2 regions of the Stenotrophomonas sp. YJH_SMC_120 genome follow, and region 1 is predicted to be linked to the other one. Evidence: riboswitches for the same ligand, from Rfam matches in the RefSeq annotation. Region 1 holds a riboswitch; the other holds the start of a gene.
The links. A riboswitch is a leader RNA that binds a small molecule or an ion and turns the genes downstream of it on or off. The one in region 1 is predicted to bind glycine.
Positions count from the first base shown of each region.

Region 2: it holds a riboswitch for glycine, as region 1 does, so the genes downstream of both, gcvP (aminomethyl-transferring glycine dehydrogenase) here and AC5P60_RS14705 (trimeric intracellular cation channel family protein) in region 1, are expected to answer to the same signal.

Region 1 covers NZ_JCAFRY010000012.1:91,629-106,460, reverse strand. The annotation lists gene AC5P60_RS14765 (co-chaperone GroES) at 1-18, shown strand, start outside; gene groL (chaperonin GroEL) at 100-1,749, shown strand; gene AC5P60_RS14755 (DUF6445 family protein) at 1,884-2,495, shown strand; gene AC5P60_RS14750 (serine hydrolase domain-containing protein) at 2,524-3,687, opposite strand; gene AC5P60_RS14745 (aspartyl protease family protein) at 3,755-4,684, opposite strand; gene AC5P60_RS14740 (response regulator) at 4,791-5,498, shown strand; gene AC5P60_RS14735 (sensor histidine kinase) at 5,531-6,829, shown strand; gene AC5P60_RS14730 (MarR family winged helix-turn-helix transcriptional regulator) at 6,902-7,402, shown strand; gene AC5P60_RS14725 (DNA alkylation repair protein) at 7,399-8,139, shown strand; gene AC5P60_RS14720 (DUF6616 family protein) at 8,187-8,525, shown strand; gene AC5P60_RS14715 (hypothetical protein) at 8,638-8,895, shown strand; gene AC5P60_RS14710 (3-deoxy-7-phosphoheptulonate synthase) at 9,191-10,264, shown strand; gene AC5P60_RS14705 (trimeric intracellular cation channel family protein) at 10,433-11,050, opposite strand; glycine riboswitch at 11,135-11,238, opposite strand; glycine riboswitch at 11,252-11,341, opposite strand; gene AC5P60_RS14700 (GIY-YIG nuclease family protein) at 11,382-11,657, shown strand; gene AC5P60_RS14695 (nuclear transport factor 2 family protein) at 11,729-12,160, shown strand; gene AC5P60_RS14690 (hypothetical protein) at 12,166-12,621, shown strand; gene AC5P60_RS14685 (NAD(P)/FAD-dependent oxidoreductase) at 12,713-13,993, opposite strand; gene AC5P60_RS14680 (NYN domain-containing protein) at 14,117-14,832, shown strand, end outside.
Region 2 covers NZ_JCAFRY010000025.1:36,969-51,800, forward strand. The annotation lists gene AC5P60_RS19590 (methyl-accepting chemotaxis protein) at 1-998, shown strand, start outside; gene AC5P60_RS19595 (hypothetical protein) at 1,088-1,378, opposite strand; gene AC5P60_RS19600 (hypothetical protein) at 1,393-1,986, opposite strand; gene AC5P60_RS19605 (alpha/beta fold hydrolase) at 2,073-2,813, shown strand; gene AC5P60_RS19610 (hypothetical protein) at 2,823-3,314, opposite strand; gene AC5P60_RS19615 (catalase) at 3,337-5,427, opposite strand; gene AC5P60_RS19620 (helix-turn-helix transcriptional regulator) at 5,542-6,264, shown strand; gene AC5P60_RS19625 (amino acid permease) at 6,347-7,714, shown strand; gene AC5P60_RS19630 (VOC family protein) at 7,818-8,228, shown strand; gene gcvP (aminomethyl-transferring glycine dehydrogenase) at 8,322-11,189, opposite strand; glycine riboswitch at 11,252-11,354, opposite strand; gene AC5P60_RS19640 (multidrug effflux MFS transporter) at 11,654-12,880, shown strand; gene AC5P60_RS19645 (siderophore-interacting protein) at 13,021-13,917, shown strand; gene AC5P60_RS19650 (hypothetical protein) at 13,986-14,378, shown strand.

The DNA.
Region 1 (14,832 bases):
CTCGCCGTCATCGGCTGAGCCTCGGCGCGACCTGTTTCAACCTGATCCCAAACTCCCAGCCGCCGGGCAGCGTCCGGCGCTACCAATGAGGTAAATGCAATGGCTGCCAAGGATATTCGTTTCGGTGAAGACGCCCGTTCGCGCATGGTGCGCGGCGTCAACGTTCTCGCCAATGCCGTCAAGGCCACCCTGGGCCCGAAGGGCCGCAACGTCGTGCTGGAAAAGAGCTTCGGCGCCCCGACCATCACCAAGGACGGCGTCTCCGTCGCCAAGGAAATCGAACTGGCTGACAAGTTCGAGAACATGGGCGCGCAGATGGTGAAGGAAGTTGCTTCGCGCACCAACGACGATGCCGGCGACGGCACCACCACCGCCACCGTGCTGGCCCAGGCCCTGATCCGCGAAGGCGCCAAGGCCGTTGCCGCCGGCATGAACCCGATGGACCTCAAGCGCGGTATCGACAAGGCCGTTTCGGCCGCCGTCGCCGAGCTGAAGAACATCTCCAAGCCGACCGCCGACGACAAGGCGATCGCCCAGGTCGGTACCATCTCGGCCAACTCGGACGAGTCGATCGGCCAGATCATCGCTGACGCGATGAAGGAAGTCGGCAAGGAAGGCGTCATCACCGTTGAAGAAGGCTCGGGCCTGGACAACGAGCTGGACGTGGTCAAGGGCATGCAGTTCGACCGCGGCTACCTGTCGCCGTACTTCATCAACAACCAGCAGTCGCAGACCGCTGACCTGGATGACCCGTTCATCCTGCTGCACGACAAGAAGATCTCCAACGTCCGTGACCTGCTGCCGGTGCTGGAAGGCGTCGCCAAGGCCGGCAAGCCGCTGCTGATCGTGGCCGAGGAAGTTGAAGGCGAAGCGCTGGCCACCCTGGTCGTCAACACCATCCGTGGCATCGTCAAGGTCGTGGCCGTCAAGGCTCCGGGCTTCGGCGACCGTCGCAAGGCGATGCTGGAAGACATGGCCGTGCTGACCGGCGGCACCGTGATCTCCGAAGAAGTCGGCCTGTCGCTGGAGAAGGCCACCATCAAGGACCTGGGCCGCGCCAAGAAGGTGCAGGTCTCCAAGGAGAACACCACCATCATCGACGGCGTCGGCGACAAGGCCAACGTTGATGCACGCGTGGCGCAGATCAAGACCCAGATCCAGGACACCTCCTCGGATTACGACCGCGAGAAGCTGCAGGAACGCGTGGCCAAGCTGGCCGGCGGTGTTGCCGTGATCAAGGTCGGCGCCTCGACCGAAATCGAAATGAAGGAAAAGAAGGATCGCGTCGACGACGCCCTGCACGCCACCCGTGCGGCCGTTGAAGAAGGCGTGGTTCCGGGCGGCGGCGTTGCCCTGGTCCGCGCGATCACCGCGCTGGCCGGCCTGAAGGGCGCCAACGAAGACCAGAACCACGGCATCCAGATCGCCCTGCGTGCGATGGAAGCCCCGCTGCGCGAGATCGTTGCCAACGCCGGTGACGAGCCGTCGGTCATCATCAACAAGGTCAAGGAAGGCACCGGCAGCTTCGGCTACAACGCCGCTACCGGCGAGTTCGGCGACATGCTGCAGTTCGGCATCCTGGACCCGACCAAGGTGACCCGTTCGGCGCTGCAGAACGCGGCCTCGATCGCTGGCCTGATGATCACCACCGAAGCCATGGTTGCCGAAGCTCCGAAGAAGGACGAGCCGGCCATGGGCGGCGCCGGTGGCATGGGCGGCATGGGTGGCATGGGCGGCATGGACTTCTAAGGTCCACGCCCGCGTCGGACGTTGCCGGCCCTGGCCGGCGCGTCTCCCCGATGCAAGGAAAAACCCCGCCGCGAGGCGGGGTTTTTTTGTTGTCCGGTTGCCGCCATGGCGCCGCGTCGCTACGCTCGCAGACCATGCCTACCTCGTTCATCGTCGTCGACGACTTCCTCTCTCCAGCCGATGCACACGGCCTGCGCCAGGCCGGCCTGGGCCTGACCTACCCGGCGCAGGAGGGGGCATTCCCCGGGCGTAATTCGCTCGAACGGCTGGAGCTGGACGGCCTGTCCGAGGCCGCGTCGCGGTTGGTCAACGAGCCGCTGCGGCCGGTCAATCCGTTGCAGTCGCACGGCAAGTTCCGGCTGACCCTGGCCAGCGATGTGGGTCGCGCCAAGGTGCACACCGACCATTCGCACTGGTCCGGCATCCTCTACCTCAGCGCCCCGGAGCACTGCGAAGGGGGTACCGAGTTCTTCCGCCATCGCCGCACCAACACCGAGCGCATGGCGTTGAACGCCCACGATCTGGCTGCGCTGGGCTACGCCAACGGCGGCGACATGCATCGGGACATCATCGAGCGCGACAGCGTCGACGACAGCCAGTGGGAAATGACCATGCGCATCCCGATGCGCTTCAACCGCCTGGTGCTGCTGCGCCCGTGGTTCTGGCATACCGCCGGCCCGGCCTTCGGCGACCGGCCGGAGAATGGGCGGCTGGTCTACCTGATGTTCTTCGAGCAGGCGCGTTGAAGGGAGATCATCCACGCATGGCGTGGATCTACTTCACGAATGCCCTCGCTGCGCCGTACTCCCACTGCCACGGTACGCCGATGTCGCCGAGCACGAAGGCCACCAGCGCCGGGAAGGTCGCCTCGGCGCGCACATCGTTGCCCAGGATCACCACGCAGCGCTGCTGCTGCTCGACGCACACCAGCGTATTACCGACCGCATCATCGTGGCCGCCCTTGTAGAAGCCCGCGCCTTGCGGGCCACGGAAAGTCACCACCCCCAGGCCGGCCGCCAGGTCCTTGCGCTGCAGCGCCTTCGGCAGCTCCGGCTGCAGGGTGGGGAACTGGCTGGCGGTGGTGATCGGCAGCTGCGGCCGCACCAGCTCCTTGCGCATCGTCGCTGACAGCCCATCGCCGCGCACGTAGCCGGCGGCGAAACGGGCCATGTCGGCGATGGTGGTATCCATCGAACCGGCCGCGCGTACGCGGCTGCGCTCATCGTGCGGCTCGGCGGTGCCCTCCTTGGTCCAGCCGTCGGCCAGGTTGGTGGCGAAGTCCCCGCGCCACATCATGCTGGTGCGGGTCATGCCGAAGCGGTCGAATACCCGCTGCTGCATCAACGCACCCACATCCTCGCCCAGCCGTCCGCGTTCGATCACGAACTGCAGCAGGATCAGCCCTTCGCCGGAATAGCCGTAGCGGCTGCCTGGATCGAAGTGGAACTTCAGCCGGCCGTCCGGTTCCAGAAACGCGAAGTTGGCAAAACCACTGGCGTGGTTGAGCAGCAGGCGAGGGGTGAGCTGGCGCCAGCGCGCATCATCGGCCAGCACGCTGTAGTCGGCGTACTTCTTCGTTTCGGGCGGATAGTCTGGCAACGGCTTGTCCAGCGCTGTGGCGATGCTGGCATCCAGATCGATCCTGCGGTCCTGCGCCAGCTGCGCGACCAGATGGCCGAATGCCATCTTGGTCAGCGAGGCGGCGTACATCACCGTATCAGTGCGCAGTGGTTCGCCTGCGGTATTGCGCTCGCCGTAGGCGGCGACGTGCACCACCTTGCCGCCGTCGATCACCGCCAGTGCCATGCCGCGCGCCTGTGCGGCCTGCATCAACCGCTGCGCTTCGGCATCGATGCGGACCGGCGAGGGTACCGGGGGAGGTGCAGCCAGCACGGCCAGCGGGAACAGCGTCAGCAACATCAGGGCAGCACGGCACATGCGTGGAACTCCTGGTGGGGCGCACGGTGATGCTACGCCAGGCTGCCGCTGGCGTCATTGCCGGATGTCAGCTGGCCTGCGGCCGGCGCAGGCAGATCCGGGACGCGCCGGCACCGATGTCCACCTGGCCGCCGCGCATTGCATCCGCACCAAGGATCAGCGCCGGCCGGCCCTCCAGGCCGATCGCCTTGAACACTGGCAGTTCGCTGATGCGGACCTCCATCGAGGGGTGCTGCCAGCCGTTGCCGGCCATGCCGGGCAGGGTGTACAGCCAGGTTGCCTGCTTTCCGCCGCCCAGGCCTTCGGTGCCCTTTTCACGCACCCGCACCCGTGCGTCGCTGCCGTCGGTGCGCAGCCCCAGTGCGCGGGCTGCTTCGGCGTTGAGGACGGTCTGCGCGGCACCGGTGTCGACCACGGCGATGGCGTCCACGGCGGGCGCGCCCAGTCCAAGCATGATGAAACCGAACTGGCGCAGGCCGTCAGTGCGTCCGGGCAGCGCATTGGGCTGGCAACCCGGTCCTTCCAGGTTCAATCCGCCGGGTGTCCACAGCGCCAGTTGATTGCGGCCGAAGTCCCAACGGGTGTCCCAGCGCCCGGTCAGATCGTTGCCGATCAAGCCGTCAATGGCCGGATCATCGTCCTTCGGCAACGACGACAGATCGACCTTCATGGCTTGGGCCTGCAGCTGCCAACTGCCCAGCTGCCAGGACGTTCTGCGTATGCGCTGCAGCCGCGCGGAGGCTGCACTTGCCCCTTGGGCCTGTGATACCTCCGCATCCGCATCTCCCAGACCGTAGCGCCGCACGACGCGGTCATCGACCAGCGTGGCGCCTGCCGCGCTGTCGACCACGAAGCGCAGTGGTTCGGCACGCCCGTCCAGCGACACGGCCACGGCCGGATGACCGCCCTGCATCCACATCGGCAGGATGTGTTCGGGGGAATCGGACGCCAGCGCAGCCAGCGGGGCAGCAAGCAGGACGAATGGGATGAGGCGCAAGGCAAGTCTCCGCAGTGATCATGGGTGACCATTGGCGCGCAGCGGCGTATCGCGGGAATATCGGCGTTGATACCGTCCTGATACAGACCTGCCTGATACTGCCTGCATGACGACTCCCGCCCGTGTCATCGTTGTCGATGACGACGCCAGCATCCGTGATGCCATCGCCGATTGCCTGTTGCTGCATGGCTACCAGGTACGGGTGGCAGCGGACGCGACGGCACTGGACGTGCTGCTGCAGGTCGATCGCCCGGACGTGATCATCCTCGACTGGATGATGCCCGGTGAGGATGGCCTGTCGGTCTGCCGCCGGCTGCAGGCACGGGCCATTCCGATCCTGATGCTGTCGGCAATGGGCAGCGCACCGGACAGGGTGATCGGCCTGGAGATGGGCGCGGACGACTACCTGGCCAAGCCGTTCGACCCGCGCGAGCTGCTGGCGCGGGTACGCGCGCTGCTGCGCCGGCAGGACAAGCTGCGCGCGCAGGTAGCCAGTGAACTGCGCTTTTCTGGTTGGCGGTTGCTGCCGGAACAGCGTCGCCTGCTGGCGCCGGATGGGAACGAGCTGGTGCTCAGCCGTGGTGAATTCAGCCTGTTGCTGGCGCTGGCCGAACGCCCCGGGCGGGTACTGGGGCGCGAGCAGCTGCTGCAGCTGAGCCGTGGCGAGCCGAGTGACAGCGTCGACCGCGCGGTCGACCTGGCGATCAGCCGCCTGCGCCGCAAGCTCGGGCAGGCCTCACCCGGTGCGGAAGCCCTGGTGCAGACATCGCGTGGCGAAGGCTATCGCTTCCACGCCGAGGTACAGGTGCTGTGAGCAGCCGGTGGCCGACCGCGCGTTGGATCACGATGCTGGCCCTGGCCAGCCTGCTGCTGGCGACACTGGTCAGCGTTGCCGTGGTTGGCTGGATGCCTCGGCCCGCGCCGCCACCGATGCGGTTGGACCAGGCCGTGCAGGTGCTGCGGGGGGAACAGGCCGCGGCACCACTGGGCCTGCATCTGGCGACGCAGGATGCGCCACCACAGGGCAGTGCCAGTGACTGGCTCACCCAGTTGGCGGCGCTGCAGATGGGTTTGCCGGCGAAGGAGGTGCGCCTGGTCTGGAGCGGAGAGGGCAAGGCGCCTGATGTGCAGGTCATCGAAGGCGGCGCGGTGCTCGACGGCACGGCGCGGGTCGGTGTACTGAAGGCGCAGGCCGCGCTGCTGACCGCGATGCAATGGCCGCCGTTTGAACTGGGCGTGCGCCAGGCCGATGGCCGCTGGCGGGTGGTCGGCAGCGATCACAGTGATCTGGCAGCTTGGCGGCGACAGGTGATACTGGCGCTGCTGGGCGGTGCCGTGTTGCTGGCGCCGCTGGCGGCGTGGGCATCGATCCGGCTGGGGCGTCCACTACGACGCTTGGCCGATGCCAGTGCACGTGTGGACCTGCAAGCCGACACGCCCCTGCCGGATGATGGCCCGCGCGAGGTACAGATGCTGGCCGCCGCGATCGGCACCGGTCGAGAGCGCCTGCGTGCGCAGGCCCAGGACATGACCCATATGCTGGCTGCAGTGGCGCACGACCTGCGCACACCATTGACCGGCCTGCGACTGCGCGCCGAGTTCGCGCCCACACCACAGGCGGCCCGGATGGTGGCGGACATCGAGCGCATGGACACGATGATCGAGCAGGTGCTCGATTACGCACGCGGCGAATTGCAGCCGTTGCAGATGCGCCCGCTGGATCTGGCCGCGCTGCTGGAGGAGTGCGTGCAGGCAGCGTTGCTGCGCGGTGTCGAGATCTCCATCCAGGGGCCGGACAGTCTGCCCTGGCACGGCGACGCGCTGCTGCTTCGGCGCGCGTTCGACAACCTTATCGACAATGCCGATCGCTATGCCGGGGCGGTGGAACTGCGGCTTGCCGTGGTTGAGCGAGGGGTCCAGCTGGAGGTGATGGATCGGGGCCCAGGTATCGCCGAGGGCGACCGAGTACGCCTGCTGCAACCGTTCCAGCGCAGCGAGCGTTCTCGTAGTCGCACCACCGGTGGAGCGGGACTTGGGCTGGCAGTGGCCGCCAATGTGGCGAGGCGGCACGCGGGCGAACTGCAGCTGCTGCACCGGGAGGGCGGCGGGCTGATTGCGTGCCTGCTGCTGGGAAAGTTCACCTGATATCGGCTGTGGTTTACAGGCAGCGGCTGTTCGGCTGTATGATTAGGCACCTAACCATATCACGTGCGTGAGATGATCGAAGCCAAGCACCATGCCCTGATCGAGGAAGCGCAGCGACGCGGTCACGCCAACATCGCGCCGCTGCGCCTGTGTTTCCAGCTGCTCTCGCTGTCCTCGTCGATCGATCGCGACTGCGCCGCGCGGCTGGCACCGCATGGGCTCAGCGAGGGTCGCTTCATCGTGCTGTTCCTGTTGCACGGGGCCGGTGGCGCACTGCCGCCGCATGTGCTGGCCGAACGCGCCGGCGTGACCCGCGCCACCATCAGCGGCCTGCTCGACGGCCTGCAGCGCGAAGGCCTGCTGCAGCGTCGCAACGATGACGGGGATGGCCGCCGCCTGCAGATCGTGCTGACCGCACCGGGAAAGCGTTTGGCCGAATCGCTGTTCGAGCAGCACACGCAATGGATCGGTGGGCTGTTCAACGGCCTGGATGCTGATGAACAGCAGCAGCTGTCACAGCTGCTGCACAAGGTCTGGCAGCACACGGACGCCGGGCGGGAATCCGCAGCATGAGCACGGCCATTCCTGCGGAACGCCGGCAAGCACTCAACACCGGCCGCGCCCCCGCCACCCATCTGGCCGAATGCCTGGCAGTGGATTTTGCCGCGCTTCTGCAGGTGGCGGCGCCTGCGCTTGCACCGGAGGCGCTGCAACGCATGCGGGTCGCCTCAGGCAAGGGCATCACCCTGCGCATGGCCCTGGCTGCGCAACTGCTGCGTGAGGCGGGGCAGGGGGCGCCTGCGCTCTGGCAGCATCACAGCTCCGATACCGTGCGTGGCTGGGCCTGCTACCTGATCGGCAGCGATGCCCGCGCAACGCTGGCAGGGAAGCTGCAGCAGATGCGCACACTGGCCGATGACCCCCATTTCGGTGTGCGCGAATGGGCGTGGCTGGCACTACGCACGGACATCGTTGCCGCGCCGATGCAGGCGCTTGATTGCCTGCAACCGTGGTCACAGGAAACATCGCCGTACCTGCGCCGCTTCGCCTGCGAAGCACTGCGTCCGCGCGGTGTCTGGGCCACGCATATCGCACTGTTCAAGCAACACCCGGAACATGCATCTGCGCTGCTGGAAGCACTGGCCGACGATCCGGAACGCTATGTGCAGGATTCGGTCGGAAATTGGCTCAACGATGCCGGCAAGACTCAGCCGCAGTGGCTGCGCCAGCTGTGTACGCGTTGGCAGCATGAGCGTCACAGCGACGCCAACGCCTACATCCGCAAACGCGCGCTGCGCTCGCTCCGGTAGTGCCGGTCGCTGGCCGGCAACCCCCGAACCCTCAAGGAAGAACCACCATGTCGCACACCTTCATCGAGCTCTACACCGCCACCCCTGCCTGGACCACACTTCCGCCCGAGCAGCGGAATGCCTTCTTCGCCCGTATCGGCGCCGGCATGCAGCAGTTCGATCCGGTCCGCATCACGCCGCTGGCGATGGGCCGCATTGCCTCGGGCGTACCGCACGGCAGCGATGAGCAGTTCTATGCGGTCTGGCGCTGCGCAAGCCGCGAGGAGGTCGATGCGTTGATGGCCGGCATTGCCGCTACCGGCTGGCATGAGTACTTCACCACCACCCAGGCGGTAGGCGCGATGGACAGCATGGCCCAGCACCTTGCCGACCTGGCCGCCTTGTAGCGGGGCGGCAGACGCCGGCAGATCCCGGTGCTGGGCATGGGTGGCACATGCGCCTGTCACCCAGACGCGGTAAACAGGACATTGCCCATGTCCATCCGCAGGAAGGTCGATCATGCAGAGTACGCTCCAGGTCACGCTGTTCGGCCCTCTTGGCGACAGCCCGGCGTTGCAGTTGCCGGGGCTGGAGGGGCCGTCGGTGGCCATCCAGGAATCGGCCCTGCGGCGCTTGGTTTCCGATCTCTACACCGCGCGTTCCCTGCTCAACCCCGAGCAGCTGGACGAGGCCCGACAGGAACTGGATCGCGTGCTGGAACGCTGGGCCGACATCCATGAGGGCCTGCTGCTGGACGTGGAAGTGCATGGCAAATGAGCGACGTTGCGTGGTTGCCGCCGCGTGGGCAGGGCCGGCGCGCATCTCGCTGAACCGCGTCCCCAGTTGCGGATGAAACATTTTGCACTGCGCAAAAGCTGTGCTATCAATACAACCCATGAACGCAGCCGCCACCCGCTTTTACTGGTATTACTTTCCGAAGCCACTGGCGGAGGAAGGACTGCGCTCACCCTGAAGAAAGCTTCAGACGCATTCCCGAAAGCCGCCAGCGAACCTGGCGGCTTTTTTCATGCTGCCACGCTGGGGACCCCCAACGTTCCGGAGACCTCCCCCAATGCCCCCGCACACCGACGACCTGCGTATCCGCACCATCGAACCGCTGACACCGCCTGCCCAGCTGCTGGCGATGCTGCCGTGTGACGATGAAGCCTCCGACACCGTCAGCGCCTCGCGCGCGGCCCTGCACCAGATCCTGCATGGCCGTGACGACCGCCTGGCAGTGGTGGTTGGCCCATGCTCGATCCACGACCCGAAGGCCGCCATCGAGTACGCCCAGCGCCTGAAGCCGCTGCGTGACGCGCTGGCCGGGGAACTTGAAATCGTGATGCGCGTGTACTTCGAGAAGCCGCGCACCACGGTGGGCTGGAAGGGCTTGATCAACGATCCGGACCTGGACGGCAGCTTCAGGATCGACAAGGGCCTGCGCATCGCCCGTGGCCTGCTGCGCGACATCAACAAGCTGGGCCTGCCGGCCGGCGTCGAGTTCCTTGACGTGATCTCGCCGCAATACATCGCCGATCTGGTGGCCTGGGGCGCCATTGGTGCGCGCACCACCGAAAGCCAGGTGCACCGCGAACTGGCCTCGGGTCTGTCGTGCCCGGTCGGCTTCAAGAACGGCACCGATGGCAACGTGAAGATCGCCGCCGACGCGGTGGGTGCGGCCTCCAATCCGCATCACTTCCTGTCGGTCACCAAGCAGGGCGGCACCGCCATCGTTTCGACCACTGGCAACCCGGATTGCCATGTGATCCTGCGCGGCGGCAAGCAGCCGAACTACGATGCAGGCAGTGTCGCCGAGGCCTGCCAGGCGCTGGCCAAGGCCAAGCTGCCGACGCGCCTGATGATCGACGCCAGCCATGCCAACAGCCTGAAGAACCCGGACAACCAGCCGAAGGTGATCGAGGACATCGCCGTTCAGTTGGAAGACGGTGAACAGCGCATCGTCGGTGTGATGATCGAGAGCCATCTGGTCGGTGGTCGCCAGGAACTGGTGGAAGGCCAACCGCTGGTCTACGGGCAGAGCATCACCGATGGCTGCATCGACTGGGACACCACCGTGACGGTGCTGGAGCGACTGGCCGCGGCCGTGCGCGCCCGTCGCGACGTGAAGGTGTCCGAAGCCGCTTGAGTGCGGCACGTGTGTGGATGGCGGCCAGCGCCTGCGGGGGTGCGGCCGCGATCAGGGCCGGTCGGAGTTGGAGTCCGGCCCATCTGCACCGGCGATGCGCCTGGCGCTGCGCATGAGCGACAGCGCCAGGTACATCGCCGGGGTGGTGCGGATTCCGCCGCGCGAACCTCAATGCACTTCGTCGTGGTACACGAACTTCGGCATTTCCCAGCGGTAGTGGATCGCCAGCAGGCGCAGCGCGAAGCCGCCGCCGAGGCAGCACAGGATCGCGGTGGCGTCGGCCACGCCCCAGTGCAGCAGCAACAGGTAGGCCGCGCCGGTCAGCAGCGCGATGATCGCGTACAGCTCCTTCTGGAAGATCAGCGGCACCTCGTTGCAGAGGATGTCGCGCAGCACGCCGCCGAACGCGCCGGTCAGCATGCCGGCGATCAGCACGATCGGCATCGCATGGCCGGCTTCGCGCGCGATCGAGCAGCCGATCAGGGTGAAGGCGATCAGGCCCAGCCCGTCGAGGACCAGGAAGGTGCGGCGGAAGTGGTGCATCCAGCGTGCGACCCAGGTGGCGATCAGCGCCGCGCACACGGTGAAGCCCAGGTACTCGGGATGCTTCACCCAGCCCAGCGGATAGTGGCCGAGCAGGATGTCGCGCAGTGAACCACCACCGAGGGCGGTGACGCAGGCGATCATGACCACGCCGAACAGGTCCATGCGGCGGCGGCCGGCGGACAGTGCGCCGGTCATGGCTTCGGCGGAAATGGCGATCAGGTAGATGATGGACAGCAGCATTGGGCAGGCTCCGGGCGCGGTGGGGCCGGCCATGCGCGACTACCGCCACTGCCTGCGCAATGACGGGATGACGATGACCGGTGCCGCTCCCGCTGTCCTTTTGCCTGAGAGTTCAGCGGCATGGGCCGCGTGCCCCTTCGGCGGATCGTCGCGGGCGTGCCCGGTGACCTCTCTCCAGCTCGGCGAGTCGAATGCATGGTTGGTGGGATTCCAGCCCACCGGCCTGAGCGATCATGGGAGCCTGCGCCTTCGGCGGGCGCCAGCGCGGCGCCTCTCTCCTGCATTCGAGCGCCAGTATATCCGCTGCAGTGCAGCACGGCATAATCCGGGCATGGCCCCGTCCCTCCGCCCGTGGTTCCTGTACCTGCTCGAATGTCGCGATGGCAGCTATTACGCCGGCATCAGCACCGACGTGGACGCGCGTTTCGCCGCCCACCAGGCTGGCAAGGGCGCGCGCTACACCCGGGCCCGGCCGCCGCTGCGGGTGCTGGCCGTGCGCGAGTACCCGGACCGGGCCGCCGCCTCGCGGGCCGAATGGCAGCTCAAGCAGCTGCCGCGCGAGCGCAAGCTGGCGTGGTTGCAGGCGGTGGATGCTGGGTCCCTGTAGATCCATGGCATACATGGATGCCTCTGTGCCGCCATGCGATGATCGCCCAGCCCTCAGCGCTGGAGACCCGGATGTCCACCGTCGCCCTGTTGTTCGCTCTCTCTGCGTCAACCAGTCCCGCTGCCGACCCGGCCACCCTCGCGGCCATCGAAGCCACCTGCCATGACTACGTCGACGGCCAGCTGGAGGCCGACCCGCAGCGCGTCGCCCGCTCCCTGCACCCGGACCTGGCCAAGCGCGCGGTCCTCGGCGATACGCCCGACGAGCGGCTGGGCCTGCGCCGCATGTCGAAGGAAGAACTGGTCTCGTTGACGAAGCAGGGCGCGTTGAAGACCCCGAAGGATCAATGGGACCGCCGCTGCACGGTGCTGGACGTGACCGGCAATGCCGCCTCGGTGCGATTGGAAACGCCGTGGTTCGTCGATTACTTCCACATGGGGCGCTTCGACCAGCGCTGGGTCATCGTCAACGCGTTGTGGTACCCGAAACCGAAGGCGAAGTGAGCACGATGCGTGCCGCCGGTAAGGCATGGGTCTCCGTCGTCGTACTGGCCGCCGGCATCGCACTGCTGCCTGGCCTGCTGTACCTGCTCGGGCTTGCCCTGGTGGGCGGTTGGCCGAAGCCAGCAGACCGTGCGCCCAGTGGTGTGGCTGCGTGCAGCAGTGAACCGCGAACAGGATCTCAGCCGATGAATCCCTGGTGTTTCGCCGCGCAGTTCTTCGACGACGACGCGATGAAGAAGAAGGTGCCAGAGGTGGAACGGGAGGCGTTCTGGATTGCCCGCCGCCATCTTTGGCGGCAGCCACGGCACGACATGCTGCGCTGGCATCTGAGCAGCACGGCACTGACGATCTGGATTACCCGCAACTGGAGTGCCGCGCAGATTGCCGACACCGCAAGGAAGGAGGACTTCTGCCGCGCATGGTCGAAACGGCGGGTGCCCGGCGGCCCGATGAAGCGGTAGATCCACGCCATGCATGGATGATGTTGACGGAGTCAGAGCCCTTTCCTGCGGAGAGGGGACGGACCGCGCGGCAGCCGGCCAGCGGCCGGCACTACCGTCGGGGTCGCCGGTCTTCCTGGTCATCACCGAAGATGATGCGCGCGCTGCGCTGGTAGCTCCAGTACGCCACGGCCCAGTTCAGCAGCACTACGATGCGGTTGCGGAAGCCGATCAGGAAGAACACGTGCGCGGCCAGCCAGAACCACCAGGCCAGCACGCCCGACAGCTGCAGCCGCCCCAGGTGCACGATCGCGGCCATGCGACCGATGGTGGCCAGGTTGCCGTAGTCGGCGTACTTGAACGGGCCGGGCTCGGGCTTGCCGTGCAGGCGTGCGCGGATCACCTCGGCCACGTATTTGCCCATCTGCTTGGCAGCGGGTGCCACGCCGGGTACCGGCTTGCCGTCGGCCTGGGTCAGTGCGGCCAGGTCACCGGCCACGAACAGCTCCGGGTGATCGGGCAGGGTCAGGTCCGGTTGCACCGGCACGCGGCCGGCGCGGTCCAGCGGCACGTCCAGCGTGCGCGCCAGCGGTGAAGCGGCCACGCCGGCGGCCCAGACCACGGTGCGGGCCGGTACGAACTGGTCACCGAGCGTGAAGCCCTGGCTGTCGATGTCGCTCACCGGGGTACCGGTCAGCACTTCCACGCCCAGCTTTTCCAGCTGGCGGCGTGCTTTCAGCGAAAGTACTTCCGGGAACGAGGACAGCACGCGCGGGCCGGCCTCGACCAGCCGCACCTTGGCGCTGGCCGGGTCGATGTGGCGGAATTCGTTGCGCAACGTATGCCGCGCGATCTCGGCCAGGGTGCCGGCCAGTTCAACACCGGTGGGACCGCCACCGACCACCGCGAAGCTCAGCCATGCGGCCTTCTTCGCCGGGTCCGGTTCTGCTTCGGCACGCTCGAACGCCAGCAGCAGCTTGCGGCGCAGCGCGATCGCATCGTCCAGCGTCTTCAGGCCGGGCGCATCATCGGCCCACTGGTCGTTGCCGAAGTAGGCATGGGTGGCGCCGGTGGCCAGCAGCAGGCTGTCGTAGTCCAGCGTGCTGCCATCGGCCATGCGGATCTGCCGGGCCTGTTTGTCGATGGCGACCACTTCGCCGAGGCGGACTTCCACGTTGCGCTGGTGGCCGAGGATATGGCGCAGTGGTGCAGCGATATCCGGCGCGGACAGGCCGGCGGTGGCCACCTGGTACAGCAGCGGCTGGAACAGATGATGGTTGCGGCGGTCGACCAGGGTGATGCGTATGCGCTCGCGGGCCAGGGCACGGGTGGCCCAGAGACCGGCAAAACCGCCGCCGACAACAACCAGGTGGGGAACGCGCTCGCGACTCATCGACTCACTCCAGTGGGGGCATTGGGGGAAGCGCCTGGCATCTTCGCACGGCGACTGCCTGTCACGTCAGCGCCCGCGTGGATCGGCGATACTCGGGTTCAGGCAACCGCCCGCGAGGAGTCCATGAGCGAACCGGAAAAGCGCATCGCCCTGTTGATCGACGCCGACAATGCGCCGGCCTCGAAGATCGACGAGGTGTTGGCCGAAGTGGCCCGCTATGGGGTGGCCAACGTGCGCCGCGCCTATGGCAACTGGAAGAGCCCGCGACTGAAGGGGTGGGAAGCGGTGCTGCATGAGTATGCGATCCGTCCCATCCAGCAGTTCGCCTACAGCAAGGGCAAGAATGCCTCGGACATGGCGATGGTGATCGATGCCATGGACCTGCTGTACGCGCGCAACCTGGATGGCTTTGCCATCGTCTCCAGCGATGCGGACTTCACCCCGATGGTGATGCGCCTGTTGACCGATGGCGTGAAGGTGTACGGTTTCGGCGAGAAGAAAACACCCGAGCCGTTCGTCAACGCGTGCTCGAAATTCACCTACCTGGAAGCACTGGGCCAGACCCACGCCAGCGTGCCGGATACCGAACAGGCATCCAGCGAACAGGCCTCGAACGAGCCGGTGGCCAACGATGATGCGCGCCCGCGCAAGAGCGGTGCGGAAATGCGCAGCGACACGCGGCTGGTGAAGATGCTGCGTCGCGCGGTGTCCGCGGCCGAGGGCGAGGATGGCTGGTCGCACCTCGGCCCGGTCGGCAGCCAGATCGGCAACCAGGCGTCGTTCGACCCGCGCAACTATGGCTACGGCAAGCTCAGCGATCTGCTGGCCGCGATCGGCCT
Region 2 (14,832 bases), on a different contig from region 1:
TCCAGTTCCAGTTCAAGGCGATGGTCGAGCATCTCAACGGCATGATGGCCAGTTCGCAGGCCAGCATTGCTGATGTCTCCGATGTGCTGCGTGCGATCTCGCACGGCGACCTGACTGCACGCATGGACGGCGAGTACGACGGTGTGTTCGCCCGCATGCGTGACGACGCCAACACCACCACCGCGCAGCTGACCGGCATCGTGCGTGGCATCCAGGTGGCCGCCGACAGCATCAACAACGCGGCGCAGGAACTGGCCGCCGGCAACAACGACCTGTCGCGCCGCACCGAGCAGCAGGCCGCCAACCTGGAAGAAGCCGCCGCATCGATGGAGGAACTGACCTCGACTGTGCGCCAGAATGCCGAGCTCGCTCGTCAGGCCGACAGTGAAGCGCACGCCGCCGGTGCCGCCGTACGCGAGACCGAGCAGGCGATGGCGCAGATGGCGTCGGTGATGGGTGAGATCGATCAGTCCTCGGCACGCATCTCGGAAATCTCCACCGTGATCGACGGCATCGCGTTCCAGACCAACATCCTGGCGCTGAATGCTGCGGTTGAAGCCGCGCGTGCAGGTGAGCAGGGCCGTGGTTTTGCCGTGGTCGCCAGCGAGGTACGCACGCTCGCACAGCGTGCCGGTGTCGCCGCCAAGGAGATCAAGGAGCTGATCGAAGACGCTGCTGCCAAGGTGAAGAGCGGCCTGGCGGTGACCGTTGAATCGGAAGCCGCGATCGCCCGCGTGGCCCAGGCCAGCTCGCGCACCACGCAGCTGATGAGCGACATCGCAGCGGCCAGCAAGGAACAGGCCGCCGGTATCGAGCAGGTCAACCAGGTGGTGGTGCAGATGGACCAGGTGACCCAGCAGAACGCTGCGCTGGTGGAAGAAGCCACTGCCGCCAGCCGCGCGCTGGAGGAACAGGCGCATGCGCTGACCACGTCGGTGGCGGTGTTCAAGGTGGAGCAGGGCGCGCGCATGCCCATCGTGCCTGCGCAGGCGGCGTAAGCAACCTGCGACTGGATGTTGGATGACGCCCTGCATGCGATGCCCAGCATGCAGGGCACCGCATGCACGCAACCGGTCGGTGCCGCTGGCTAGCGGCCGCGCGCGGCGCGTTCGATCAGCCAGCCGGCTGCGTACAGCAACAGCAGTGTTGGCGGAACCAGTACTGCATACGCGGTCGACCAGGGTTTGCCGTACAGCAGGCTGCCTGCGCCGATGGCATCGAGTGCAGCAGACTGCAGGGTGATGGGGAGCGACATCAGGATATAGGCCCCCTTCGGGTCCGCATCCGACTGCGCGCCGTGAACCAGCCATGCGGTCAACAGCAGGTAGACCACGCAAAGCGCAAGACCGGTCCAGCTCAGTAATCGCCGCATCTTCATCCGCACGCCTCCGTTCAACGGACGTCGAAGTGAGCCTGCAGAGGCAGGCTCACATTCCGCAGCAGATCCCTGACCACCACCTGCGCAGTCCACGTACCTTTCGGATCACTGGCCTCGGCCACGAACTTCAGGTGCAGGTTGGTCATGTACAACAGGGTTGGCGGGCCGGGCAGGGCAGCGGTGAAACAGGGAACATCGCGTTCGTCGATGCTGGTACTGCCGTCCGGGCGCAGCATGCGCAGATCGCAGTGCACCTTGGGCACGCGGTTCTCATCCAGTTGCGGGTTGGACAGGAATGTCAGCAGGAACAATTCACCGCCCGGGTGGACTTCGTCGGCCTGGGTAAAACCGGGAGTGGACTCTGGTGGGGTTTCCCACTTGGCCCGCCAGTCGGCATCGGAGGTGACCAGCAGCGATGCCGCAAAGCCACCGCTGGATTTCATGGCATCGGTCTCCGGCATCGCCTTGCCTGCCCCGTTTATCCAGCCATCGTTGGCGGAACTGTTCAGTGGCAGCATCATGACCATCATGGCCAGCGCGTAGGTCCATCGCATCAGAGGCTCTCCTTGGCAGCCGCGTCCCGCGGCAGAGCGGGCAGTATCGCTCAACCTTGACTGGCAAAGCAGCAGGAGAGCCGGAGCGAAAGTTCCGCTGCCTGCCGATGTGGGCGATGCTTGCCAGCAAAGGAGGTGACATGGGAATCGGGAGCGAGGAAAAGCCGGGCTGTGATTCAGCATCACCCACGCCGCAGCACGTGCTGATGCTGCCCGGGCTGGATGGCTCCGGCAGACTGTCGATCCCGTTTCTGTCAGCACTCCAGGCTCATGGGCTGACGACGCAGGCGATTACGCTGCCTGCGCAGGGAGGGCAGGATCACGCCACGCTGGCCCAACGGCTGTGGTCGCAGCTGCCCGGCCATCCCTTCATCCTGCTTGCCGAGTCCTTCTCGGGCCCGTTGGCGGTTGAACTGGCCACGCGACAGCCCGCCGGGCTGCGCGGACTGGTGCTTGCCGCGACCTTTGCGCGTCGGCCGCTGCCATTGCCGGCAGCCAGCGCAGCCCTGCTGACGCCGGCCTGGCCTTTGCCTCCCGTGGCGTTGCTGGCGCGCCTGCTGCTGGGGCGGTGGCGCACCCGCGACCACGTATCGATGCTGCGCGATGCGCTGGCCCGGATTCCGGCGGCCACATTGCGGCGACGCGCCGCAGCGACCCTGCGCGTCGACGTACGCGCATTGCTGCCGGCAATCGACGTGCCGACGCTGTGCCTGCACGCGTGCCATGACCGCCTGCTGTGGCCGCCCAGCGTGGCAGAACTTCAGGCCTTTTTGCCGGATGCCCGGCATGTTTCGCTGGAAGGGCCGCATCTGCTGCTGCAGGCACGCGCTGACGCATCCGCGGCCGAAGTTGCAGCGTGGATGAGGACGCTGTCGCCCTGATCGAAGGACTCAGCCGCGCGCGCGGGTACGCGCGGCCTTCTTCGCCGCCACCTTGCGCACGGTCTTCTTCGCCGCACGTGTCTTCGCCGCCTTCTTCGCTGCAGCACTGCGCGAGGCGGCTGTACCGGCCTTCTTGGCCGCTGTCTTCTTTGCGGTTTTCTTTGTGGCTGTCTTGCGAGCCGGTGCCTTCTTTGCCGCCGCCTTCCTGGCTGTCGTCTTCTTCGCAGGGGCCTTCTTCGCCGCCGTCGTCTTGGTCGTGGCCTTCTTTGTGCCCGACTTTCTGGCAGGCGCCTTCTTGGCAGCCTTCTTGGTGGTCGCCTTCTTCGTACCCTTGCGCGCGCTGCCGCTACGCTTGCCACCACCATCCTGCTTGTTCACGGTCGCCCAGGCAATGCGCTCGGCCGTGCCTTCGCTGGCACCGCGCTCGCGCTCGCTTTCCTCGATGTGCTCGGCCTGGCGCTTCTGTTTATCGGAGTATGCGGATTTGTCACCACGGGGCATGACAGTTCTCCTGTTGCTGTAGTCAGGCCAGCAGGCGCAGCTTGGGTTCGCGCGCCCACTGGCGGGTGGCGGCCGCCGCCAGGAATGCCTTGGCGTCTTCCGCTTCGACGATGCCGGCGTCGTTGCCGACCCTTGCCGCCTTCAGCAGCGTCTGGCCGCCCGCATCGCTGGCGATGGCCTTCAGGTGCGCCCACGCCTGGCTGACGAATTCGATGGCTGCACTCTCTTTCGACAAGGCCTTCGCCGCTTCCGGGCTGAGCACCACGGCTACTGCATCGAACACGGCCGACGGGGTGCCCGCCAGTTGCCCATCCGCCGCCTGCAGCGCGCCATCGCTGAGCGTGGCGCCACCCACTCTGGGGGCGACCAGCTTCACATCCGCACCTGCTTTCCTGGCTGCCTTGCTCAGGCTGGCAATGATCCGGGCATCAGAACCCTCATCGAACAGGATGCCGATGCAGCGCCCTTGCAGGGTGGGTTTGTTGCGACCGATCACCCGTACTTCGGGGGCGGGGGGCATGTCCCGCACTGGAGTAGCGGTCGGCGCCGGGTCGGGCAGTGCAGGCAACGCCAGACCATCGGCCACGCGCTGCGCCAGTGAGTCATCGATGTTGCGCAGGTGACTGACGGTGCGTACCCGCACCTTCAGCGTTTCCACCTTGGACAACTCGAACACCAGCGCCGATGCCAGGTGCGCCTGCTCCGGCTTTTCGAGGCTGCGGAAAAACATGCGGGCCTGGCTGTAGTGGTCGGCGAAACTCTCCGCGCGGGTGCGACCCTTGCGGCCATCGTCGGCGCTGGCATGGCTGCGGAATCCGGCAGGCGTCTCGCGCGGGGTGTCCTCCTGCAGCGAACTGGGATCGTAGGCCACCCGGCCCTTGGGAACCTGCATCTGCATGTGGCCGTCGCGCTGATGATTGGCAAACGGGCACTTGGGCGCATTCACCGGGATCTGGTGGAAGTTCGGGCCGCCCAGGCGCAGCAGCTGGGTGTCCAGGTAGGAGAACAGGCGCCCCTGCAGCAGCGGGTCGTTGCTGAAGTCGATGCCCGGTGGCACGTTGGCCGGGCAGAAAGCCACCTGCTCGGTCTCGGCGAAGAAGTTGTCCGGCCAGCGGTCCAGCACCATGCGCCCGATGACCTGCAACGGCACCAGCGATTCGGGAATGATCTTGGTCGGGTCCAGATGATCGAACGGGAATGCGTCGGCGTCTTCTTCGGTGAACAACTGCACCGCCAGTTCCCATTCCGGGAAGTCGCCGCGCTGGATGGCCTCGAACAGGTCACGGCGATGGAAGTCATTGTCGGCCGACTGCAGCTTCAGCGCTTCGTCCCAGACCGTGGACTGGATACCCAGCTTGGGCCGCCAGTGGAACTTGACGAACGTTGACTCGCCGGCCTCGTTCAGCAGGCGGAAGCTGTGCACACCGAAGCCTTCGATCATCCGCAGCGAACGCGGTATGGCGCGGTCGCTCATCGCCCACATGATCATGTGCATCGATTCGGGCATCAGCGAAATGAAGTCCCAGAACGTGTCATGGGCCGACGCGGCCTGCGGGAAGGCACGGTCCGGTTCCATCTTCACCGCGTGCACCAGGTCCGGGAATTTCATGGCGTCCTGGATGAAGAACACCGGCATGTTGTTGCCGACCAGGTCCCAGTTGCCCTCCCTGGTATAGAACTTCACCGCGAAGCCGCGCACGTCGCGCGGGGTGTCCACTGAACCTGCGCCACCGGCCACGGTCGAGAAGCGGGTGAACACGGGTGTCTTCACGCCAACCTCGGTCAGGATGCGCGCGCGGGTATGCGCCTTCAGTGATCGGGTCAACTCGAAGTAGCCATGCGCAGCGCTGCCGCGGGCGTGCACGATGCGCTCGGGAATGCGCTCATGGTCGAAGTGGGTGATCTTCTCGCGCAGGATGAAGTCCTCCAGCAGCGTAGGCCCCCGAGGTCCCTGCCGCAGGGAGTTCTGGTTGTCTGCCACCGGGATGCCCTGATCGGTGGTCATCGCCGGATGACTGCCCCCGGCCTGCTGGTGCAGTTCATCGCCGCTGCCGCGGTGGTGGTTCTCGGCGTGGGTGGTTGCGCGCTTGCCGGTCGGCTTGCTGGCGGCCATTGACGTTGGCTCCGGATGCTCAAAGAGAACCACGACACTGGAACCGGGCCCGTTAAACCGAGGTCCGGCAAAGGTGAACGTACAGGCAAAAGCAGGCTCGGGTATGCTTGCTCCATGCGAGTCGAGCCCGCCGACATCGAAGCCCTGTTCGACGCCATCCCGGATGTGCTGTTCTTCATCAAGGACCTTCAGGGGCGTTACACCCACGTCAACCAGACCATGCTGCGGCGGCTGGGCCTGCGCGCCCGCAAGGACGTGATCGGGCGTACCGCGGCGGAGATCTACCCGACCGGGCTGAGCGCCGACTACGTGGACCAGGACGCCCGCGTGCTGGCCGGTGAGGTGATCGAGAACCTGATGGAGCTGCACCTGTTCGCCAACCGCGAACCGGGCTGGTGCCTGACCTGCAAGCGTCCGCTGGTGGTCGATGGGGCCATCGAGGGCCTGATCGGCATTTCCCGCGACCTTGGCCAGAAGGACAGTCTGGGTACCCAGTACGAGCAGCTGCGGCTGGCGCTGGCCCACCTCAACGCGCACTACGCCGAGAACGTGCGCATGCAGACCCTGCTGGACATCACCGGTTTTTCGCTGTCCAAGCTGGAGCGCAGCTTCCGCAAGGTGTTCCAGATGACCCCGCAGCAGGTGCTGACCCGGCTGCGGATCCAGATGGCCATGCACCTGCTGCACGGTGACGAGAGCATCGCCAGCATCGGCCAGGCCTGCGGTTTCAGCGACCAGAGCGCCTTTACCCGCAAGTTCAAGGCTGAAACCGGTTTCTCGCCGCGTGCCTACCGCGCCCGTATTGGTGGCAGTGTCGGAGAGCCGGCACTGGCCTGAGCCGCCTGCTGCGCTGTGCCTATCCCCGCGGGCATGGGACAGGGTAAGGTGTCGCCCCTGTAGCCCGCCGCCAGCCCTGCCGATGCCCAACTCGATTCCGACCGCTTCACCGTCCCGCCTCGGACATTCGCTCAAGCCCCGCCAGCTGATCATGATGGGCCTGGGCAGCGCCATCGGCGCCGGCCTGTTCCTCGGCTCGGGCGTGGGTGTGCAGGCGGCCGGTCCGGCGGTCCTGGTGTCGTATCTGGTCGCCGGCGCGCTGGTGATCATCGTGATGAACGCTCTGGGCGAAATGGCGGCGGCCAAACCGACCAGCGGCGCGTTCTCGGTCTATGCCGCCGATGCCATGGGCGCCACCGCCGGTGCCACCGTCGGCTGGTTGTGGTGGGTGCAGCTTGTGATCGTGATCGCCGCCGAGGCGGTGGGAGCGGCCGGTCTGCTGGCCACCGTCTGGCCAGCAGTACCTGTACCGATGGCGGCGCTGGCCTTCATGCTGTTCTTCACCGCGATCAACCTGCTCGGGGTGAAGAACTTCGGCGAGTTCGAATTCTGGTTCGCCATCCTCAAGGTGGCGGCGATCCTGGCCTTCATCGCCATCGGCGTGGCGCTGCTGATGGGCTGGCTGCCGCAGGTGACCTCGCCGGGCCTGAGCAACTTCACCGAGCATGGTGGCTTCGCGCCGAAGGGCCTGGCCGGTATTGGCGCTGCACTGCTGGTTGTCGTTTTTGCCTTCGGTGGCACCGAGATCGTGGCCGTTGCGGCGGCGGAGACCGAAGATCCGGAACGCAGCATCGCCCGTGCCATCCGCACCGTGGCGTGGCGCATCCTGGTGTTCTATATCGGCTCGCTGAGCGTGATCATCGCCGTCGTACCGTGGACCAGCGAAGCGCTGAAGTCGCCGTTTGCCGCCGTGCTGGATATCGCCCGCATCCCGGGCGCGGGCACCTCCATCACCCTGATCGCGGTGATCGCGCTGCTGTCGGCGCTCAATGCCAACCTCTACGGCGCCTCGCGCATGATGTATTCGCTGGCGCAGCGTCGTGAAGCGCCGGCCGTGCTGGGCTGGACCGATCCGCGCCAGGTGCCGGTGATTGCCGTGCTGGCCAGCGTGCTGTTCGGTTTCGCCGCCACGGTGATGGAGCTGCTGTTCCCGGACCGGGTGCTGCCGGTGCTGCTGAACATCGTCGGTTCCACCTGCCTGCTGGTGTGGACGCTGTCGCTGGTGTCGCAGCTGGTGCTGCGCCGCCGCGCGGATCGCCTGGGTACCCGGCTGCCGTTCCGCATGGCCGGCTTCCCGTGGCTGACCTGCTGCGCGCTGGCGATCCTGGCACTGATCTTCGGCCTGCTGCTGAGCGAGTCGCACACCCGCCTGCAGTTCCTGTCGATGGTGGCGCTGACCGCCACCATCGCCGCCGGCAGCGCCATCGCGCGGCGCATGCGCGAGGCGTGACTGAAGCTGCCGGCCAGCGGCCGGCACTACCACGGAGGCTGCACATCCGCCGTGCCATCCTGATCGTGTGGGCCGTCATCGGCCCGTCGACCGGGAGTACCGCATGCTGCGCAGTCGCCCCTTCCTGATGTTTACCGGCCAGGCCGAGGCCGCCCTGGCCCTGTACGCCGAGGCCTTCGCCGATTTCCGCCTGCTGGCAATGCAGCGCCATCCGGACGGCGCCGGTGCCGGCGTGCCCGGGCAGGTCCGACAGGCCATCTTCCTGCTCGGTGGCACCCACTACCTGTGCTTTGACAGCCTGGACGTGCACGATTTCACCTTCAGCCCGTCGATCTCGCTGTTCGTCGAGTGCTCCGGCGCCGAGCAGTTCGAGCGCGCCGCGCGCGTGCTGGGCGAGGGCGGCCACTGGCTGATGCCGGTGGGCGACTATGACTTCAGCAACCGCTACGGCTGGGTGCAGGATCGCTTCGGCGTGTCGTGGCAGTTGAGCCTGGGGCAGATGCCGGACCCGTGATCGGGATTACCGTGGGTGTGGACCCTGGTCCACCCGCCCTCATGAAAACGGCCCGCTTGCGCGGGCCGTTCTCTTTACCGATGCCGCGAGGAATCAAGCCTCGACTTCATCATCCTTGTAGGCATCGACCGGGATGCAGGCGCACATCACGTTCTTGTCGCCGTACACGTTGTCGACGCGCGCCACCGGCGGCCAGTACTTGCTCTGCTTCAGGCTGGCCAGCGGGAAGGCAGCCAGTTCGCGCGGGTAGGCGTGGGTCCACTCGCTGGCGGTCACCGCGGTGGCGGTGTGCGGCGCGTTCTTCAGCGGGTTGTCCTCGCGGTCCAGGCGGCCGTCTTCGATCGCGGTGATCTCCTCGCGGATCTGGATCATCGCGTCGATGAAGCGGTCCAGCTCGTGCAGCGATTCGCTCTCGGTCGGTTCGACCATCAGCGTGCCGGCCACCGGGAAGCTCAGGGTCGGGGCGTGGAAGCCGAAGTCGATCAGGCGCTTGGCGACGTCCTCGGCGCCGATGCCGCTGGTCTTCTCCAGCGGGCGTACGTCGAGGATGCACTCGTGTGCCACCAGGCCGTTGCGGCCGGTGTACAGGGTCTTGAAGTGCGGGGCCAGGCGCTTGGCGATGTAGTTGGCGTTGAGCTGCGCGACCTGGGTGGCCTTGCGCAGGCCTTCGCGGCCCATCATCGCGATGTACATCCAGCTGATCGGCAGGATCGAGGCGCTGCCGAAGCTGGCGGCGCTGACCATGCCGACCGGGCCGTTGTCACCCAGCTTGCCCGGCAGGAACGGGGCCAGGTGTTCCTTGACCGCGCACGGGCCGACGCCCGGGCCGCCGCCGCCGTGCGGGATGCAGAAGGTCTTGTGCAGGTTCAGGTGCGAAACGTCCGAACCCCACTTGCCGGGCTTGGCCACGCCGACCAGGGCGTTCATGTTGGCGCCGTCGGTGTACACCTGGCCGCCGTGCTGGTGGATGATCTCGCAGATCTCGACCACCTCTTCCTCGAACACGCCGTGCGTGGACGGGTAGGTCATCATGATCGCGGCCAGGCGGTCGCTGTACTTCTCGGCGTTGAGGCGGATGTCTTCCACATCGACGTTGCCGTTGGCATCGGTCTTGGTGACCACCACCTTCATGCCGCACATCTGCGCCGAGGCCGGGTTGGTGCCGTGCGCCGAATCCGGGATCAGGCAGATGTCGCGGTGGCCTTCGCCGCGCGAGCGGTGGTATGCCCGGATCGCCAGCAGGCCGGCGTACTCGCCCTGTGCGCCGGAGTTCGGCTGCAGGCTGACCGCGTCGTAGCCGGTGCATTCGACCAGCATCGCTTCCAGCGTGTCGATCAGTTCCTTGTAGCCCAGCGCCTGGTCGGCCGGCACCAGCGGGTGGATCTGCGAGAACTCCGGCCAGGTCACCGGGATCATCTCGGCGGTGGCGTTGAGCTTCATGGTGCACGAACCCAGCGGGATCATCGTGCGGTCCATCGCCAGGTCCTTGTCGGCCAGCGAACGCAGGTAGCGCAGCAGTTCGTGCTCGCTGTGGTGGGTGTTGAACACCGGGTGGGTCAGGAACGCGGACTGGCGCAGCAGGCCGGCCGGCAGCGCGTCGGCGGTGCTGGCATCCAGTGCGTCGACGTCCAGCGAGGCACCGAACACCGCAGCCACGGCGACGATGTCGGCGCGGGTGGTGGTCTCGTCCAGGCTGATGCCGACCGAGTCGCTGTCGATCGCGCGCAGGTTGTAACCGGCGGCGCGTGCCTTGGCATGGATTTCATCGGCATGCACGCCGGTGACGTGCAGGGTGTCGAAGAAGTCGCCACCGACCTGCACGCCGGCATTGCGCAGCGCTGCGGCCAGGATCGAGGCCAGTCGATGGGTGCGGCGGGCAATGCGGATCAGGCCTTCCGGGCCGTGGTAAACGGCGTACATCGAGGCCATCACCGCCAGCAGCACCTGCGCGGTACAGATGTTGGAGGTGGCCTTCTCGCGGCGGATGTGCTGTTCGCGGGTCTGCAGGGTCAGGCGGTAGGCCGGGTTGCCCTGGGCATCGATCGAAACGCCGATCAGGCGGCCCGGCATCGAGCGCTTGTAGGCGTCACGGCAGGCCATGAAGGCGGCGTGCGGGCCACCGAAACCGAACGGCACGCCGAAACGCTGGCTGTTGCCGACAACGATGTCCGCGCCCCATTCGCCCGGGGCAGCCAGCAGGGTCAGGGCCAGCAGGTCGGTGGCCACGGCCACCAGGCCGCCGCGTGCGTGCACGGCATCGACCAGCGCCTTGTAGTCGCCGACCTGGCCGAAGGTGTCCGGATACTGCAGCAGCAGGCCGAACGCTTCCGCTTCCAGTGCTTCGGCCGGGGTGCCGACGCGCAGCACGATGCCCATGGGCTCGGCGCGGGTACGCAGCAGTTCCAGGGTCTGCGGGTGCACGGCGTCGTGCACGAAGAAGGTGTCCGACTTCGACTTGGCCGAACGCTTGGCCAGGGTCATCGCTTCGGCGGCGGCGGTGGCTTCGTCCAGCAGCGAGGCGTTGGCGATTTCCATGCCGGTCAGGTCGGCGCACAGGGTCTGGAAGTTGATCAGCGCTTCCATGCGGCCCTGCGAGATTTCCGCCTGGTACGGGGTGTAGGCGGTGTACCACGCCGGGTTTTCCAGGATGTTGCGCAGGATCACGTTCGGCGTGTGGGTACCGTAGTAACCCTGGCCGATGAAGCTGCGCAGCACGGTGTTCTTGTCGGCGATCGCACGGATCTTCGCCAGTGCCTGCACTTCGGTCATCGACTCCGGCAGTGCCAGCGGTGCCGGCGACTTGATCTTGGCCGGCACGATGGCGTCGGTCATCGCATCCAGCGACGCGTGGCCGACGACGTCGAGCATCTGCGCGATCTCGGCGTCGTTGGGGCCGATGTGGCGCTCGACGAACGCGTTGTGGTGCTCGAGCTCACGCAGGGAAGGGGTGTTCTGGGACATGGCGAAGGATCCGTCAGGAAAGGGCACACGCACGGGCACAAGCCGCCGGTCGGCGGTCTGCGGGGCGCCCCTCTGTCCTTTTGCCTGAGAGTTTAAAAGCGCGGCGGACCGCAGCTTCGTGCCCCTTCGGCGCCGGATCGAACCGGTCTCTCCAGAGTTGTGTTACGGGTGGTATCGGGCCTGAGCGATTACGGGCGTTGCGCCTTCGGCAGCGGTGTTCCGCTTCTCCCACCGTGTTGCCCGCCGATTATAGCCCGTTGCGGGCGCGGCGGCCGCCTTCGGTCCTGGAGGCCGCGCCTGAATGGCCGATGGCCCGTCCGTGCGTTTTGTGCACTGCTGCATGGCATCAGGTGCAATCCCCACCTATGATGGGCGGATACCCGAATTCATCTGGCGCCGTCCCTGCTGCAGGGGACCTGCGCCCGCCGTGCGTGCCGCGCATGGCCCTGCCGGACGCCTTTCCCATGACCGCCGCTGTTGCTCCCTCCACCCGCCGCATGGCCCTGCTGCTCGCCGGCCTGGCCATGTTCGGTCCGTTCTCGATCGACACCATCTTCCCGGCGTTCCCGCAGCTGGCCCAGCGCCTGGCGGTGGACGAGGTGGCGGTGCAGCAGACCATCAGCGTGTACCTGCTGTTCTACGGCCTGATGAGCCTTGCGCACGGCCCGCTGTCCGATGCCTGGGGCCGCAAGCGGGTGATCCTCGGTGGCCTGATGGTGTTCGTCGGCGCTTCGGTCGGCTGCGCGCTGTCCACCGACCTGACCACGCTGCTGGCGTTCCGTGCGCTGCAGGGCCTGTCAGCAGGCGTCGGCATGATCGTCGGCCGCGCGGTGATCCGCGACCTGTACCACGGACACGACGCGCAGCGTCTGATGAGCCAGGTATCGATGCTGTTCGGCATCGCTCCGGCCATCGCACCGATCATTGGCGGCTGGATCCTGCTCAGTGGCGCCGGCTGGCCACTGATTTTCTGGTTCCTGGTGGTGTTTGCGCTGCTCCTGCTGGCGGCCACTGCACGCTACCTGCCGGAAACCCATCCGGTGGAGGCACGGGTGCCGTTGTCGCCGCGCGTGCTGCTGCGTGATTACGTGCGAATCGGTTTCAACCCGCGGTTTCTGCGCCTGGCGCTGGCCGGCAGCATCGGTTTCGGCGGCATTTTCCTGTACATCTCCTCGGCGCCGGTGTTCGTGATGCAGCACCTGCATCTGGGCGAGGGTGGTTTTGCCTGGCTGTTCATCCCCACCATCGGCGGCATGACCACCGGCTCGTTCCTGTCCGGGCGCATGGCCGGGCACACCACGCCCACCCGCCAGGTGTCCATTGGTTTCGGCCTGTGTGCGCTGTCGGTGCTGCTGAATGTCGGCTACGTGGCGCTGTCGCCACAGTTCGTGCTGCCATGGGCGGTACTGCCGATCTTCCTGGGCGGCATGGGCATGGCATTGATCTTCCCGATCCTGGCGCTGGCGGTGCTGGACATGTACCCGCACCAGCGCGGCCTGGCCTCGTCGCTGCAGGCCTTCGTGCAGCTGATGATCAGCACGGTGGTGGCCGGCGTGGTGTCGCCGCTGCTCAGTGCCAGCCCGCTGCACCTGGCGCTGGGGCAGGCCGCGTTCTTCGCCGCCGGCTTCGTGTTCTGGTACTGGGAACACCAGCGTGAACGCGCGGCACAGGCGGCCTGCACGGGCCATTGAGCAGCGCGCAGGGGTAGGGCCGGCCGCTTTGCCCGCAACGCTTGCGAAGAGGAACGACCGGACTAGGCTGGGCACTCCAGCCAGCCGGTGCGTGGATGCACGACAGCCAGCCAATCCGATGTCGTTGCATGAGGTTCCCCATGGCTGCGCAGCAGACCTACCGCCTGTTCGAGGTGGCGCTGAAGGAGCGCCGCGTTCTTTCCCCTTCCCTTGACCGCATGGTGTTCACCGGTGCCGACGTGGCGCGGATGAAGACCGAAGGCCCTGACCAGCGCATCAAGGTGTTCTTCCCCTTGCCCGGCCAGGAGGTGCCGCAGGTCCCCAGCGGTGAAGACTGGTACCCACGCTACCGGGCCCTGCCGGACGACAAGCGCCCGCCGATGCGTACCTACACCATCCGCCAGTTGCGCGCCGAGCAGGGCGAGGTCGACGTCGATTTCGTCATCCATGGCGAAACCGGCCCCGCCTCGCGCTGGGCCATGCACGCCCGCCCAGGCGACCGTGTGGTGCTGCTGGCCCCGGACGCCGACTGTGCCGAGAGCAGCGAGGGCTGGGAGTGGAAGCCACCGGCCGGTGTCGGCCAGGTGCTGCTGGTGGCCGATGAAACCGCGTTGCCTGCGGTGGCCGGCATCCTCGAGGAACTGGCGGCCATGGTCGACCCACCGCGCACGCTGGCGCTGCTGGAGGTGGCGCAGGCCGGTGATGCGGTGCACCTGAAGGCGCCCTCCAGCGCCGAGCTGGTCTGGCTGCCGCGCGGGCAGGCCGCCTACGGACAGCGGTTGCTGCAGGCGGTCCAGGCGCGGTTGGCAGCGACCTCGGGCGTGGCTGCCGGCGATGCGCTGGAGGAGATCGACGTCGATACGCAGATCCTCTGGGAGCAGGCCGAAACCGGTGTGGCCGGGCCGCTGTATGCCTGGGTGGCGGGCGAGGCGGGGGCGGTGATGGCGATCCGCCGCCACTTGGTGCGTGATTGCGGGCTGGACCGCCGCGCGATCACCTTCATGGGCTACTGGCGGCACGGCAAAGTGCTGGACTGAGGGGTGTGAAGCGGTGCTGCGGGCGGGGTGCGCTATCCTTGCGCCCCCCTTCGCAGCGGTACCGCACCATGTCCACCAGCTCCAAGACCCGCCGCGACCAGCGCCGTCGCCAGGAAAAGCAGGCCGCCAACAAGGCCGCCGCGCAGGCCTCGCCGGTGGAGCCGCATGCGGAACTGCGCGATGCACAGCGCACCCTGCTGGCCGGTGTCGTGCGCCGCGACGGCGAATGGGTGCTGGGCATGGACGGCCGCATCGCGGGCCACAGCGAGAGCGCTGCGCAGGTGCTGGCGCTGATCATGCAGGCCGGTGAACTGCACGAGCGCAACGGCACGCCGGTGCGCCTGATGTACTCCGATGCACTGCGCGATGCCGCACAGGCCGAAGCCAGGGAGAAGGGCCAGACCTTCGAGGAATTCAAGGCCGAGCTTGCCGCAGCGATGGCCGCGAAGAAGAACAGCTGACTGCTGTTTCGGTAGAGCCGGCCACTGGCCGGCTGCCCGTTGGGTCTTCATCGCGTAGTTGCCGGCCAGCGGCCGGCACTACCAGAAAGGGACGGATCCTCGCGGACCCGCCCCTTTTTTCATTTTGCCGCCGGGGCCGCGTTGGCCTGCCAGCCGCACATCTGGCCTTTGACTGCTGTTTCGGTAGAGCCGGCCGCTGGCCGGCTGCCCGTTGGGTCTTCATCGCGGAGTTGCCGGCCAGCGGCCGGCACTACCGGAAAGGGGCGGATCCTTTCGGACCCGCCCCTTTTTTCATTTCGCCGCCGGGGCCGCGTTGGCCTGCCAGCCGCACATCTGGCCTTTGACTGCTGTTGCGGTAGAGCCGGCCGCTGGCCGGCTGCCCGTTGGGTCTTCATCGCGTAGTTGCCGGCCAGCGGCCGGCACTACCAGAAAGGGACGCATCCTCGCGGGCCCG